One region of the Serratia sp. HNCC26DJ244 genome, then DNA from elsewhere that is predicted to be linked to it. Evidence: predicted binding sites of a transcription regulator. Region 1 holds the regulator's gene; the other holds the start of a gene.

The links. Region 1 encodes CRP, which controls carbon source genes, mostly activating them, when cyclic AMP is high. Its sites were predicted from a motif close to ATGTGANNNNNNTCACAT; they were not measured.
Region 2: a site for CRP is predicted at 3,749-3,766, ahead of yrbN (protein YrbN). Genes of this name have one in related genera too.

Annotation. Positions count from the first base shown of each region.
Region 1 is NZ_JBXUGO010000010.1:19,585-27,232, forward strand. It holds gene AC2A06_RS10060 (hydrolase) at 1-37, shown strand, start outside; gene AC2A06_RS10065 (YheU family protein) at 34-267, shown strand; gene AC2A06_RS10070 (phosphoribulokinase) at 360-1,229, shown strand; gene AC2A06_RS10075 (OsmC family protein) at 1,420-1,827, opposite strand; gene crp (cAMP-activated global transcriptional regulator CRP) at 2,271-2,903, shown strand; gene AC2A06_RS10085 (YccS/YhfK family putative transporter) at 2,959-5,031, shown strand; gene AC2A06_RS10090 (VOC family protein) at 5,087-5,473, opposite strand; gene argD (bifunctional acetylornithine/succinyldiaminopimelate transaminase) at 5,668-6,894, opposite strand; gene AC2A06_RS10100 (aminodeoxychorismate synthase component II) at 6,971-7,546, opposite strand; gene btsR (two-component system response regulator BtsR) at 7,549-7,648, opposite strand, start outside.
Region 2 is NZ_JBXUGO010000009.1:135,540-143,187, forward strand. It holds gene rpsO (30S ribosomal protein S15) at 1-106, shown strand, start outside; gene pnp (polyribonucleotide nucleotidyltransferase) at 473-2,593, shown strand; gene nlpI (lipoprotein NlpI) at 2,720-3,604, shown strand; gene yrbN (protein YrbN) at 3,773-3,853, shown strand; gene AC2A06_RS09895 (DEAD/DEAH family ATP-dependent RNA helicase) at 3,843-5,741, shown strand; gene yedE (selenium metabolism membrane protein YedE/FdhT) at 5,872-7,086, shown strand; gene yedF (sulfurtransferase-like selenium metabolism protein YedF) at 7,083-7,322, shown strand; gene AC2A06_RS09910 (U32 family peptidase) at 7,395-7,648, opposite strand, start outside.

The sequences.
Region 1 (7,648 bases):
AGCCTGGCTCACTCCTTTTTTGGAATCAGGCAAATGATTATCCCCTGGCGAGATATTGCTCCGGAAACCCTGAATAACTTGATCGAATCCTTCGTCCTGCGAGAAGGCACCGATTATGGCGAGCACGAACGGTCACTGGAACAAAAAGTGCATGATGTGGTCCGTCAACTGAAAAATGGCGAAGTGGTACTGATATGGTCGGAATTACATGAAACTATCAATATCATGCCGAGTAGTCAGATCCCCACTGAGCAAGAGAATATTTAGTCACACCAGCCTATGATTGACCAAAAAAATCAGGTAACAATGGATTATCGCTGAACAACGCCTATGCAGTTAATACGGAGTGACAAAACACCATGTCTGCCAAACACCCCATTATCGCAGTGACCGGCTCCAGTGGCGCGGGTACCACTACCACCAGTCTGGCGTTTCGCAAAATTTTTCAACAGTTGAAAATCAGTGCAGCGCAACTGGAGGGGGACAGTTTTCACCGCTATACCCGACCTGAAATGGATGCGGAAATCCGTAAAGCACGCGATCTTGGTCGTCATATCAGCTATCTCGGCCCAGAGGCTAATGACTTTAACCTACTGGAACAGAGCTTTATCCAATACGGTAAAAATGGCACTGGGCAGTCACGTAAATACCTGCACACCTATGATGAAGCCGTCCCTTACAACCAGGTACCGGGCACCTTTACCCCTTGGGAACCCTTGCCATCACCAACCGATGTCCTGTTTTACGAAGGATTGCATGGTGGCGTAGTCACCCATCAAATCGACGTAGCCAAGCATGTTGACCTGCTGGTGGGGGTCGTCCCCATCGTTAACCTGGAGTGGATGCAAAAGTTAGTTCGCGATACTGGCGAACGCGGTCACTCCCGTGAAGCCGTGATGGATTCTGTGGTCCGTTCAATGGAAGATTATATCAACTACATCACGCCACAATTTTCACGAACCCATATCAATTTCCAGCGGGTTCCCACCGTGGATACGTCCAATCCCTTTGCGGCCAAAGCGATCCCCTCGCTGGATGAAAGCCTGGTGGTGATCCATTTCCGTGGCTTGGAACAGATCGATTACCCCTATCTTCTAGCCATGTTGCAAGGGTCATTTATTTCACATATCAATACGTTGGTGGTACCTGGTGGTAAAATGGGGCTGGCAATGGAGCTGATTATGACGCCACTGGTGCAACGGCTACTGGAAGGCAAGAAAATCGAATAATATCGAATCATGTAGGTGGGCGACGATTAATCTCACGCCCGTAATACTCCGTTTCATCTGCAATCCAAGCGGGTGACACGCCCTATCGACAGTCTGCCGCAGACACAACGTTTACACAAAAATCGCCGCAGCCCAAAACGGCACGGCGATGCTTAGCGTTATTCCGTGTCAACATGACACAGAGTAGTGCTCAATCAACTTCATGGATTTCAAAACTGTGGGTAATAGTGGCCGCTTTGCCCAACATCAGGGAAACGGAGCAATATTTTTCGGCAGAAAGGTCTACTGCACGTTCCACCACCTTTTCGGTTAGCCCTTTTCCGGTGACAATAAAATGCAGATTGATGTGGGTAAACAGTCGAGGTGCCTCTTCACGGCGTTCTGAAGTCAGTTTCACCTCACAATCGCGCACATCATTGCGGCCTTTTTGCAAGATCGACACCACATCGATAGCGCTGCAGCCCCCCACAGACATCAACACAATTTCCATTGGGCTTGGGGCCTTATCACCCGCATTACCATCCATCAAAATCTGATGGCCGGAAGCAGACTCCCCCAAAAATGTCAGCCCTTCTACCCACTTCACTCTTGCCTGCATATTGTTCACTCCGATTATTTTTTAAAATCAACGTACGCTTTCATAGAGAAACTGACAACGAAACCTGACACTAATCATGCTGAAACGAGACAACACAAGACACCCGCCTCACTCTGTGCTACAAACACAGCTGCAATACTTTTTTCATGGCATCAATTTCAGGGATATATCCTAAGATCATTGGTGAGTTAATGGAACCTAGCTTGCAGCACTTAATACGAGTTAATATGCTAGTGTATAAGTGATTTTTTTACCCAGATTCGTTCAAAATGCCGGTAGGCGACAAACGAACGAGTCTACTACGGCTTGAGTGACAACGGGGATATACCTCACCTCAAAACCTGTTGATAGCCACAACTAAAACATCAGGCTATAAGCACGTTTTACAGGGAACTCTGACCCCTGTGATACAAGGCAGCGATAACAACAGAGGATAATAGCGCATGGTTCTCGGCAAACCGCAAACAGACCCGACTCTTGAATGGTTCCTGTCTCATTGCCACATCCACAAATATCCATCAAAGAGTACGCTGATTCATCAAGGTGAAAAAGCGGAAACTCTTTACTACATCGTCAAAGGTTCCGTCGCGGTGTTGATTAAGGATGAAGAAGGCAAAGAGATGATCCTCTCCTACCTAAATCAGGGGGATTTCATCGGCGAGCTTGGATTATTTGAAGAAGGCCAGGAACGAAGTGCCTGGGTAAGGGCGAAAAGTGCCTGTGAAGTAGCTGAAATTTCCTATAAGAAATTTCGCCAGCTCATTCAGGTTAACCCGGATATTCTGATGCGCCTATCTGCACAAATGGCAAGTCGCCTGCAAGTCACCTCAGAGAAGGTAGGTAACCTCGCTTTTCTTGATGTGACTGGCCGTATCGCACAAACCTTGCTGAACCTGGCAAAACAGCCTGATGCGATGACTCACCCGGATGGTATGCAAATCAAAATTACCCGCCAGGAAATTGGTCAGATCGTCGGTTGTTCACGTGAAACTGTTGGCCGCATTTTGAAAATGCTTGAAGATCAAAATTTGATTTCCGCTCATGGCAAAACCATTGTCGTGTACGGTACCCGTTAATCATTAAAGAAACGGCGCTGCAATGCGCCGTTCTTTGTCTGCTGAACAGCAAAACATGTGGCGCCGCCTGATCTACCATCCAGAAGTGAACTATGCCCTGCGACAAACGTTGGTGTTGTGCCTGCCTGTCGTTGTGGGTTTACTGCTGGGCCACCTGCAACAGGGGCTGTTGTTCTCGTTAGTGCCTGTCTGTTGCAATATCGCCGGGCTGGATACCCCCCATAAGCGTTTTTTCAAGCGCCTGATAATCGGCGGGGCACTGTTCGCTCTCAGCTGTGTTTTGTTGCAACAGGCGCTGTTGTGGCATATCCCATTACCCTTACTGATGCTTGCTATGGCGCTATTGCTGGGTGTCAGCGGGGAAATCAGCCCACTACATGCACGCTTGCTGCCCGCCGCACTGGTTGCGGCCATTTTCTCTCTGAGCATGGATGGCCTACCTATTTGGTATGCCCCGCTACTGTATGCCGTAGGCACTCTCTGGTACGGCCTGTTCACTTGGTTTTGGTTTAAATTATGGAAAGAACAGCCAATCCGTGAATCTTTAAACCAACTCTATATACAGTTAGCTGATTATTTTGAAGCCAAATATTCGCTGCTGACCCAACATACTGATCCTGAAACCGCGCTACCGCCACTGTTGCAACGCCAACAGCAAGTGATGGACCTGATCAGTTTGCTGTATCAGCAGATTAACTTTCTGCCACACGCCAATAATATGGAGCAAAAACGCCTGCAACGAACGTTCCAAGTGGCACTCGACCTGCAAGAACACATTAGTGTCAGCCTACACCAGCCAGAAGAAGTGCAAAAATTGGTGGAGCAGAGTCAAGCTGAGGCGATCATTCGTCGTAATGCTCAAGTAATCGCTGCACGTTTGCGCGTTGTCGCAGAAGATATCCTCTATCATCGGCACTCCCGCCTTTTTAGCATGAAACACGAATTGGCCGCGCTGGAGAAAGTGGCTACACGGCATGCTGATAATCCCGTTGGCCAGTTTTGTTACTACCATTTCAGCCGTATTGCTCGCCTGTTACGTACACAGCGTCCTCTTTATCGTCGAGACCTGATGGCCAACCAGTCACGGTTACCCTTCTGGCCTGCAGTGGTAAGCTATTTATCGTTCAAATCCAACGCACTACGCAATGCAGCCCGACTGGGGGTCATATTGGCTGTAGGCAGTAGCCTAGGCCTGCTGTTGCATCTGCCAAAACCCTATTGGATCTTACTGACCATCATGTTTGTCAGCCAGAACGGTTATAACGCTACACGAGTAAGAATACAGCACCGTGCCCTCGGCACCCTGATTGGGCTGGTGATTGCAGCAGGGCTTTTGCAACTGCAGTTACCAGAATATGTGACGCTAAGCATTATGCTGGCAATCACCCTCACCGCTTATCTGTTCTTGCGTAAAAACTATGGGCTGGCAGTAACCGGATTCACCATTACCGCCGTCTATACCTTGCAAATACTGGATCTCAGCGGCAGTCATTTACTGATACCTCGGCTGATTGATACCTTGATTGGTTGTGTGTTGGTCTTTGGTGGAACGATCTGGTTATGGCCACAATGGCAAAGCGGTCTACTACGCAAAAACGCTCACCAGGCGCTGGAACAGGATCAGGCCGCATTACGTTTATTACTGGAAGAACAAGAGCCGGACCCAAGCAAACTGGCTTATGCGCGGATGCAGGTAAACCAGTCACACAATGCCTTATTTACTTCGCTCAATCAGGCAATGCAGGAGCCGGGTTTTGAATCAAATTATCTGGCAGATATGCGTTTGTGGATCACCCACAGTCAGTTTATTGTCGAACACCTCAATGCCATGACCATTCTGGCCCGTGAACATTACATGCTGACACCCCAGTTGGCGGAAGAGTATCTGCAAAGTTGTGAAATCGCGCTGCAAAGTTGTCAGCAGCGGCTGGAATATGATGGCCCAAGCGTCAGCAACAGCGTTATGCGCCCACCGGTTTTACAACCCAATATGCCCATTAGCGAAATGGAACGTCACTTACAGCGTATTCTTTCCCACTTGGCGTTAATGCATACCATCTCTTCGCTAGCTTGGCGCCAGCGCCCACATCATGGTCTCTGGCTAAAACGGAAACTACGGGATAAGTGACTAGGCTAAACTCTGGATAAAAAGCCGCTAACAGCTCTTTGTCAGGCCACGGTGTCTATACGGGTATTTGATTAGCAATTTCGATCAAATTATTGTCGGGGTCCCTAATATAGAGTGACATAATTGAGCCGATAGCCCCCGTCCTCTCTATCGGCCCTTGTTCTATTGTTACCCCTAATTTAACTAACTCCTCAACAACTTGCCGTAGGGGTGTCGCACAGATAAAACACAAATCGGCGGATCCGGGCGTCGGATGGCCTGCATTAGGGAGAAACTCCTCACCGACCTGATGCAGGTTAATCTTTTGCTGCCCAAAGACTAACGCTTTGCGGTTCCCCCGAAAGGTGACAATATCAAAACCAAGAACCTGATGGTAAAAGTCGCAACTGCGTTCGACACTGTTAACGGTCAAGACTAAATGGTCCAAGTGTTCTATTTTCATCTTATGTCCTCGTCTGTCCATCACCCATCAAAGCAATGATGCGTCATGTTACCCTCAACTTTGGTTAAGTATTCCAAAGAGAAGAACATGTCGCATCATCGAATTAAGTTGGAATTGAGGTTCCAAGCACATTCACCGCCTTGTTAGACCAGTCTACCGCCATCTTCTTGTTCTCGGCCGACTTGTCTTGACGATTATTGGTTGCTGGCATTCACCACATCCTGTACCGCCAATTCAAACAGCGCCATACCTTTATCAATATCTTGCAACTCCACCACCAGGGAAGGTGCAAAACGGATCACATTTGGCCCAGCATTGAGGATCATCAAACCACGGGCTGCTGCCGCAGTAAGAAAATCTCGCGCTTTGCCGTGGTATTCCGCCTTCAACTCTGCGCCAATCAATAAGCCCATGCCGCGAATATCACTGAAAATAGCGTACTTCTTATTAATCGCCTGCAAAGCGCGTTCAAATACGCCCCGGCGTTGTTCAATGCCACTCAACACTTCCTGCGTATTGATAACGTCCAATGCGGCTTCTGCCACTGCGCAGGCCAGTGGATTACCCCCATAAGTGGTGCCATGTGTACCCACCTGCATCACTGCGGCAATCTCCTCAGTGGTCAACATCGCACTCACCGGGAAGCCGCCCCCTAGCGCCTTAGCGGTAGTCAGGATATCCGGGGTAACATCGTAATGCATATAGGTAAACAGCTTGCCACTACGCCCCATGCCACTTTGCACTTCATCAAACACCAGCAACGCCTGATACTTGTCGCACAATTCACGCACCCCTTTGAGGAACGTCGCATCAGCCACCGTGATACCGCCTTCCCCTTGTATCGGCTCCATCACCACCGCACAGGTGTGATCGTCGATTACCGCTTTCACTGCGGCCAAATCATTAAACGGTACATGGATGATATCCGCGGGCTTCGGGCCAAAACCATCAGAATATTTTGCCTGCCCACCCACGGAAACCGTAAACAGCGTGCGACCATGGAATCCATTATTAAAGGCAATAATCTTGGTTTTATAGGGGCTGTGGCGAGTGATGGCATAGTGACGAGCGAGCTTGAAAGCCGCTTCATTGGCTTCAGCGCCGGAGTTGGCAAAAAACACCCGGTCAGCAAAGGTAGCTTTGATCAGCTTGGTTGCCAAACGCAATGCGGGTTCATTGGTGAATACATTGCTGGTATGCCACAGGGTTTCACCCTGCTGTTTTAACGCGGCGACCAGTGCGGGATGGCAGTGTCCCAACGCCGTTACCGCAATCCCCCCCGAGAAATCAACATACTCTTTCCCTTGCTGATCCCACACTCGGCTGCCTTGGCCTTTTACTGGCACAAACTGTGCGGGTGCATAAACAGGCAGGATCACCTGATCAAAAGTACTGCGATTGACGACGGTTTTTTCGCTCATTACTGGCTCCAGACGAATAGCTATCAAGTGAAAATATAATCACAAAATATGCATAAAAAACCAAGCGAGAGCAAACTTAAATTTTAAGGAAATTATCCAACAGTTGATGCCCCTGTTCGCTCAGAATGCTCTCTGGATGAAATTGCACCCCTTCCAGAGCCAACGTGCGATGGCGGATACCCATAATTTCATCACGCTCACCATCACGTTCACTCCAGGCGGTCACCTCAAAACAATCTGGCAATGTGGCGGCATCCAATATCAGCGAATGATAACGGGTAACCGTCAACGGATTATTCAGTCCCTTAAAAACGCCCTGCCCAGTATGGCGAATAGCCGACGTTTTACCATGCATCACCGCCCGCGCACGCACCACATCAGCACCAAACGCCTGACCGATCGCCTGATGCCCCAGGCAAACCCCGAGGATAGGTAATTTACCGGCAAAATGGCGGATAGCCGCCAATGAAACACCCGCCTCATTCGGCGTACAGGGGCCGGGGGAGATCACCAAATGCTGCGGAGCCAACTGCTCAATATCGGCCAGTTGCAGTGCATCATTACGCTTAACCCGCACTTCTGCTCCCAGCTCGCAGAAATACTGATAAAGGTTATAAGTAAAAGAATCATAGTTATCGATCAGCAGAACCATAGTTATCTCAATTTAGAAACGATACCCAACTCTTCTTTCAGCGATTTCAGATAACGACGGCTAACGGGTATGGGTTCCCCCACCGACATAATCATTTCTGCC
Region 2 (7,648 bases), on a different contig from region 1:
TCTGCTGCGTATGGTTTCTCAGCGTCGTAAGCTGCTGGACTACCTGAAGCGTAAAGATGTAGCACGTTATGCCAGCCTGATTGAACGTCTGGGTCTGCGTCGCTAATCGAACAAGTTTCAGTAGAAAGGGGCCAAATTGGCCCCTTTCTTCTAGGAAGCATAGACAAATAAGGTTAATGTATTACCAGGTTCTTCCGTTACAGCGGTTCGCGCGGCTAATGAGAGGCTTTATCTTGGTTTGTATACCCAAGTTCAATCGAGTTGCAGGTAGGCGACAAGAGAGTGAGTCCCTAGGAGCATAGATAACTATGTGACTAGGGTGAACGAGTGTAGTCAACACCCCTGCAGTTTGATTGGCGATGAGTATGAGATAAAGATTGTCATTAGTCGCGAGGATGTAATGTGAAGGCAAGTCGATTCCCGGGTGTGTCGCGTAACCAATACTGACGTACCCTCAACGAAGGATTAAATTTTGCTGACACCAATTATTCGCAAATTCCAGTATGGTCAACATACAGTCACTATTGAGACGGGAATGATGGCTCGTCAAGCCACAGCCGCCGTGATGGTGAATATGGATGATACAGCGGTATTCGTTACCGTTGTGGGCCAAAAGAAAGCCAAACCAGGGCAGTCCTTCTTCCCGTTGACTGTTAACTATCAGGAACGTACCTATGCAGTTGGTCGTATCCCGGGGAGTTTCTTCCGCCGTGAAGGTCGCCCAAGTGAAGGTGAAACCCTGACTTCCCGTCTGATTGACCGCCCAATTCGTCCGCTGTTTCCAGATAGCTTCCTCAATGAAGTCCAGGTGATTGCCACCGTTGTATCTCTTAACCCACAGGTTAACCCGGACATTGTTGCCATGATCGGCGCTTCTGCTGCTCTGAGCCTGTCGGGTATCCCGTTCAATGGCCCAATTGGCGCTGCCCGAGTGGGTTACATTAACGACCAATATGTGCTGAACCCAACTGCTGATGAGCTGAAAGAATCTCGCCTCGACCTAGTGGTTGCTGGTACCGCTGGTGCGGTGCTGATGGTGGAATCTGAAGCCGAAGTACTGAGTGAAGAGCAGATGTTGGGTGCCGTGGTGTTTGGCCATGAGCAACAACAAGTCGTTATCGAAAACATTAATGACTTAGTGCGTGAAGCTGGCAAACCGAAGTGGGATTGGCAGCCTGCGCCAATCAACGAAGCGCTGCATGCTCGTGTAGCCGAACTGGCTGAAAGCCGCTTGGGCGATGCTTACCACATTACTGAGAAGCAAGCGCGTTATGCTCAAGTTGATGCGGTTAAAGACAGCGTAGTGGAAACACTGCTGGCACAAGATGAAACACTGGATGCCGGTGAAATCCAGGACATTCTGGGTGATGTTGAGAAACAAGTGGTGCGTAGTCGCGTACTGCGTGGCGAACCACGTATTGATGGTCGCGAAAAAGACATGATCCGTGGTCTGGACGTACGTACCGGTGTTCTGCCTCGTACTCACGGTTCTGCACTGTTTACCCGTGGTGAAACCCAGGCTCTGGTTACCGCCACGCTGGGCACCGCGCGTGACGCACAGATCATCGATGAGCTGATGGGCGAAAAAACCGACAGCTTCCTGTTCCACTACAATTTCCCTCCGTACTCGGTGGGTGAAACCGGCATGGTCGGTTCGCCTAAACGTCGTGAAATTGGCCATGGTCGCCTGGCAAAACGCGGCGTATTGGCTATGATGCCTAAGCCGGAAGATTTTCCGTACACAGTACGTGTAGTGTCTGAAATCACTGAATCCAATGGTTCTTCCTCTATGGCTTCGGTCTGCGGTGCTTCTCTAGCACTGATGGATGCTGGTGTGCCAATCAAGTCTGCGGTTGCGGGTATCGCCATGGGCTTGGTGAAAGAGCAGGATAATTTTGTGGTTCTGTCTGATATTCTGGGTGACGAAGATCACTTGGGAGACATGGACTTCAAAGTTGCCGGTAGCCGTGAAGGTATCACCGCACTGCAGATGGACATCAAAATTGAAGGCATCACCCGTGAGATCATGCAGGTGGCGCTGAATCAGGCCAAGGGTGCACGTTTGCACATTCTGGGTGTGATGGAGCAGGCTATCAGCACGCCTCGTGGTGATATTTCTGAGTTTGCACCGCGTATCCATACCATCAAGATCAATCCAGACAAGATTAAAGACGTGATTGGTAAAGGTGGTTCGGTTATCCGTGCGTTGACTGAAGAAACCGGCACCACCATTGAAATTGAAGATGACGGTACAGTGAAAATTGCTGCTACCGATGGCGATAAAGCGAAGTATGCTATTCGTCGCATCGAAGAGATCACTGCTGAGATCGAAGTTGGCCGTGTGTACCAGGGTAAAGTGACCCGTATCGTTGATTTTGGTGCTTTCGTGGCCATCGGCGGCGGCAAAGAAGGTCTGGTGCATATTTCTCAAATTGCCGACAAGCGTGTTGAGAAAGTGACTGACTATCTGCAGATGGGCCAAGAAGTTCCGGTCAAGGTACTGGAAGTTGATCGCCAGGGCCGTGTACGCCTGAGCATCAAAGAAGCCACAGCGCCAGAAGCGTCTGCAGCTCCTGCGCCAGAAGCAGAATAAGTGTATCAATAACTTTACAGCCCCCGCCTTCGCGGCGGGGCTGTTATCATCGTGCGGGTAGGATGCTCGCGTTTTAGCAAGCGGAGGACAGGACGTTCAGCCAATGTTTGTTTTTGGGAGTAAGAAATGAAGCCTTTCTTGCGCTGGTGTTACGTTGCGACAGCACTTTGGCTGGCAGGATGCAGCAACAATGATTGGCGTAAAGATGACGTTCTGGCTATTCCGTTGCAGCCCACATTGCAGCAGGAAGTGATCTTGGCGCGCATGGAACAGATACTTGCCAGCCAAGCACTGACTAATGATGAACGCGCACAGCTTTTATATGAGCGCGGAGTGCTGTATGATAGCCTCGGGCTACGTGCTCTAGCGCGCAACGATTTTTCGCAAGCGCTGGCGATACGTCCTGATATGCCGGAAGTTTTTAACTATCTTGGCATTTACTTCACGCAGGCAGGCAATTTTGATGCCGCGTATGAAGCGTTTGATTCTGTACTAGAGCTTGATCCAACTTACAACTACGCGCGTTTAAACCGGGGCATTGCACTGTATTATGGTGGCCGCTTCCTGTTGGCGCAGGATGATCTGCAGGCGTTTTATCAAGACGACCCAAACGATCCCTTCCGTTCGTTATGGCTTTACCTGGTGGAAAGAAGTGTTGATCCCAAGGCAGCCAGCGTTTCGCTCCAGCAGCGTTATGATAAAGCGGACAGAGGGCAATGGGGATGGAATATTGTCGAATTCTACCTGGGTAAAATCAGTGAAAGCACGCTGATGGAAAGACTCAAGGCAGATACAACGGATAACACTTCGCTCGCTGAACATCTCAGTGAAACAAACTTCTATTTAGGTAAGTATTACCTAAGTCTGGGGGATAAGGACAGCGCTACAGCGTTGTTCAAACTGACGGTAGCTAACAACGTTCATAACTTTGTTGAGCACCGCTATGCATTGTTGGAATTGGCTCTACTGGGCCAAGAACAAGACGACCTATCGGAATCCGACCAACAATAGCTGACAGACACTATATCCAATAAATTTCGAGTTGCCGCTAACGCACAGCCTGGAAAATAGAGGATCTCAGCCTGAGATACATTGGTTTTTGACCAAAAATTATCGCCTTGGCGGGCGAGGGCTTTTTGTCTGTTTTATAAACAAATTTGAGCCGGTTCACACTTTTAAATGAAAACGACTGAAAGTTTTCTCGACGAGTTATGTAAACTGGCTGCCATCATTAATGAGACACGTTTACATGACTACTGAGTTTGAAACTTCTTTTGCTGATCTGGGCCTATCTGCACCGATCATTGCTGCCCTGACTGATTTGGGCTATGAAAAACCATCACCGATTCAGGCTGAGTGTATTCCTCACCTGTTAAATGGCCGCGATGTGCTGGGTATGGCCCAGACTGGTAGCGGCAAAACTGCAGCGTTCTCGCTGCCCCTGCTGCATAACTTGGATGCGGCGTTAAAAGCACCACAAATTCTGGTGTTGGCACCGACACGCGAACTGGCCGTTCAGGTTTCTGAAGCCATGGCTGATTTCGCCAAACATATGCATGGCGTCAATGTTGTCGCCTTGTACGGTGGCCAGCGTTATGACGTACAATTGCGCGCTTTGCGCCAAGGGCCACAAATTGTGGTCGGTACGCCTGGCCGCCTGTTGGATCACCTCAAGCGTGGTACCTTGAACCTTTCCAGCTTGAAAGGTCTGGTGCTGGATGAAGCCGATGAAATGCTACGCATGGGCTTTATTGAAGACGTAGAAACCATTATGGCGCAGATCCCAGCGGAACATCAGACCGCTCTGTTTTCTGCCACCATGCCGGAAGCGATCCGCCGTATTACACGCCGTTTTATGAAAGATCCGCAGGAAGTTCGCATCCAATCTAACGTGACCACTCGCCCGGACATCAGCCAGAGTTACTGGACGGTGCAAGGTATGCGTAAGAACGAAGCGCTGGTGCGTTTCCTGGAATCTGAAGATTTTGACGCAGCGATCATCTTCGTGCGTACCAAAAATGCCACGCTGGAAGTGGCGGAAGCCTTGGAGCGTAGCGGCTACAACAGTGCAGCACTCAACGGCGACATGAACCAGGCACTGCGTGAGCAGACACTGGAGCGTTTGAAAGATGGTCGCTTGAATATTCTGATCGCCACCGACGTTGCTGCTCGTGGCTTGGATGTTGAGCGTATCAGCCTGGTAGTAAACTATGATATCCCTATGGATTCAGAGTCTTACGTTCACCGTATTGGTCGTACTGGCCGTGCTGGCCGTGCTGGCCGCGCATTGTTGTTCGTGGAAAACCGTGAGCGCCGCTTGCTGCGTAACATTGAACACACCATGAAGCTGACCATCCCTGAAGTGGAACTGCCGAATGCAGCGCTTTTGGGTGAACGCCGTCTGGCTAAGTTCGCAGCCAAAGTACAGCAACAGCTGGAAAGCAGTGATCTGGATATGTACCGTGCGCTGTTGGCTAAGCTGCAACCGGCTGAAGAGCTGGAGATGGAAACCTTGGCCGCCGCTTTGCTGAAAATGGCACAGGGTGAGCGTCCGTTGATCCTGCCACCTGATCCGGTATTCAAACCGCGTCAGCGTCGTGAGTTCAATGACCGTGATGATCGTGGTCGTGGTGACCGTGCTGACCGTGGTCGTCGTGATGCTCGTCCAGATAGTCGCGAAGGTGGCGATCGTCCACGTCGTGAGCGCCGTGACGTGGGTGAAATGCAGTTGTATCGCATTGAAGTGGGCCGTGATGACGGTGTGGAAGTTCGTCATATTGTTGGCGCGATTGCTAACGAAGGCGACATCAGCAGCCGTTACATCGGTAACATCAAGTTGTTTGCTTCTCACTCAACCATTGAGTTGCCAAAAGGTATGCCGGGCGAGATCCTGAATCACTTCACTCGTACCCGCATTCTGAATAAACCGATGAACATGCAACTGCTTGGTGATGCACAACCTCATGAACGCCGTGAGCGTCGTGATGGTGCTCCTGCTGCTCCACGCCGCTCTTTTGGTGAGCGCCGTGAAGGTGGCAATGCAGGTGGTGAACGCCGTGGTGGTAATTTCAACCGCGATGGCAAACCAGCGCCACGCCGTAGCGATGCCGCACCTAGCACACCACGTCGCCGTTTTGGTGATGCATAATCATTGATTTGGTGATTATCCTCAGAAAACCAGCTTTCTAGCTGGTTTTTTTTCGCCTGAACAACCGCGAATAAAGCAAAGTGGCGTATTATTGCCGGGTTTTTGTCGTCTGATATGCGTAGGAGATGCCATGCACTGGCAGCAATTCAAATCTCAGTACCTGGTACGATTTTGGGCACCGTTGCCGGCGGTGATCGCCGCAGGGCTGCTCTCGACTTATTATTTCGGTCTGACTGGTACTTTCTGGGCCGTGACGGGCGAATTCACGCGTTGGGGCGGGCATCTATTGCAGGGGTTGGGTTTCCATCCTGAACAGTGGGGCTACTTCAAGGTCATCGGCTTGCAAGGGACGCCACTGGAACGCATTGATGGGCGGATGATTATTGGCATGTTTGCCGGTTGTATCGCAGCGGCATTATGGGCCAACAATGTTAAATTACGTATGCCACAGCACCGTATTCGCATTGCACAAGCGTTGCTGGGGGGCATCATAGCGGGGTTTGGTGCGCGCCTGGCCATGGGGTGTAATCTGGCCGCCTTTTTTACTGGGATTCCGCAGTTCTCACTACATGCCTGGTTCTTTGCACTGGCAACCGCAGTAGGCTCTTATTTTGGCGCTAAATTCACCCTGCTGCCGATGTTTCGTATTCCGCTCAAATTGCAAAAAGTGAACACCGCTTCCCCACTGACGCAAAAACCTCAGCAGGCTCGCTACCGCTTTCGCTTGGGGATGGTGATTTTTTTCCTCGCGCTGGCCTGGTCATTATGGACACTGTTTGATGCACCCAAGTTAGGTATCGCTATGCTGTTTGGCATAGGGTTCGGTTTGTTGATTGAACGGGCCCAGATCTGCTTTACTTCGGCATTTCGTGACCTGTGGATCACAGGGCGCACCCATATGGCCAAGGCGATAATTCTGGGGATGATGGTGAGTGCCATTGGCATCTTCAGTTACGTGCAGTTGGGGGTTGCGCCCAAAATCATGTGGGCAGGGCCAAATGCCGTGTTAGGTGGCCTGCTGTTTGGCTTCGGTATTGTCCTGGCGGGTGGTTGTGAAACTGGCTGGATGTATCGTGCGGTTGAAGGGCAAGTTCATTACTGGTGGGTCGGCTTCGGCAATATTATCGGTGCTACGCTACTGGCCTATTTTTGGGATGACCTGGCACCTGCACTGGCGACTAATTATAGCAAGGTTAACCTGCTGGAAGCCTTTGGGCCGATTGGCGGATTGTTGGTCACTTACCTGATGTTGGGCATCGCTTTTGCCGCCATGCTGTGGTGGGAGAAACGCTTTTTCCGTAATAAACACGACACCCAGACGGTGAATTTAAGGAGTGAAGGATGAAACAGGCTGAAATAGTGCCGGATTATCGCCTGGATATGGTGGGAGAACCTTGCCCCTACCCGGCGGTTGCCACATTAGAGGCGATGCCACAGCTTAAAGCGGGTGAAATACTGGAAGTGATTAGCGATTGTCCGCAGTCGATTAACAATATCCCACTGGATGCGCGTAACCACGGTTACACCGTATTGGACATTCAGCAGGATGGGCCAACCATTCGTTATTTGATCCAGCGCTGATCGAATCAACTGAGTGGCATCAGGGGGCCAGTGGTTTCTGGCCCCCTGAGTATTTTGAGTATTGGAGAAGCCTTACTGCACCAACTCTAACCCGGCAACGCGCCGCCAGTAGCCATTACATTGCGCGTGATCGGTTAATGCCAAGGGCTGTTGACCTTGCTCGTTAGCGCGGAAACGGTCAATCAAGGCCAGCGTCTCCGCATTTTCTGGTGACAGGCGCACCACATCCACCAATCCCTGCATACCGGCGAGTTCATTGCCCAGGTTGTAACAGTAACCACTCAGGGTTTGAATACCATTGAGCACGAACACCTGTTGATTCTCTT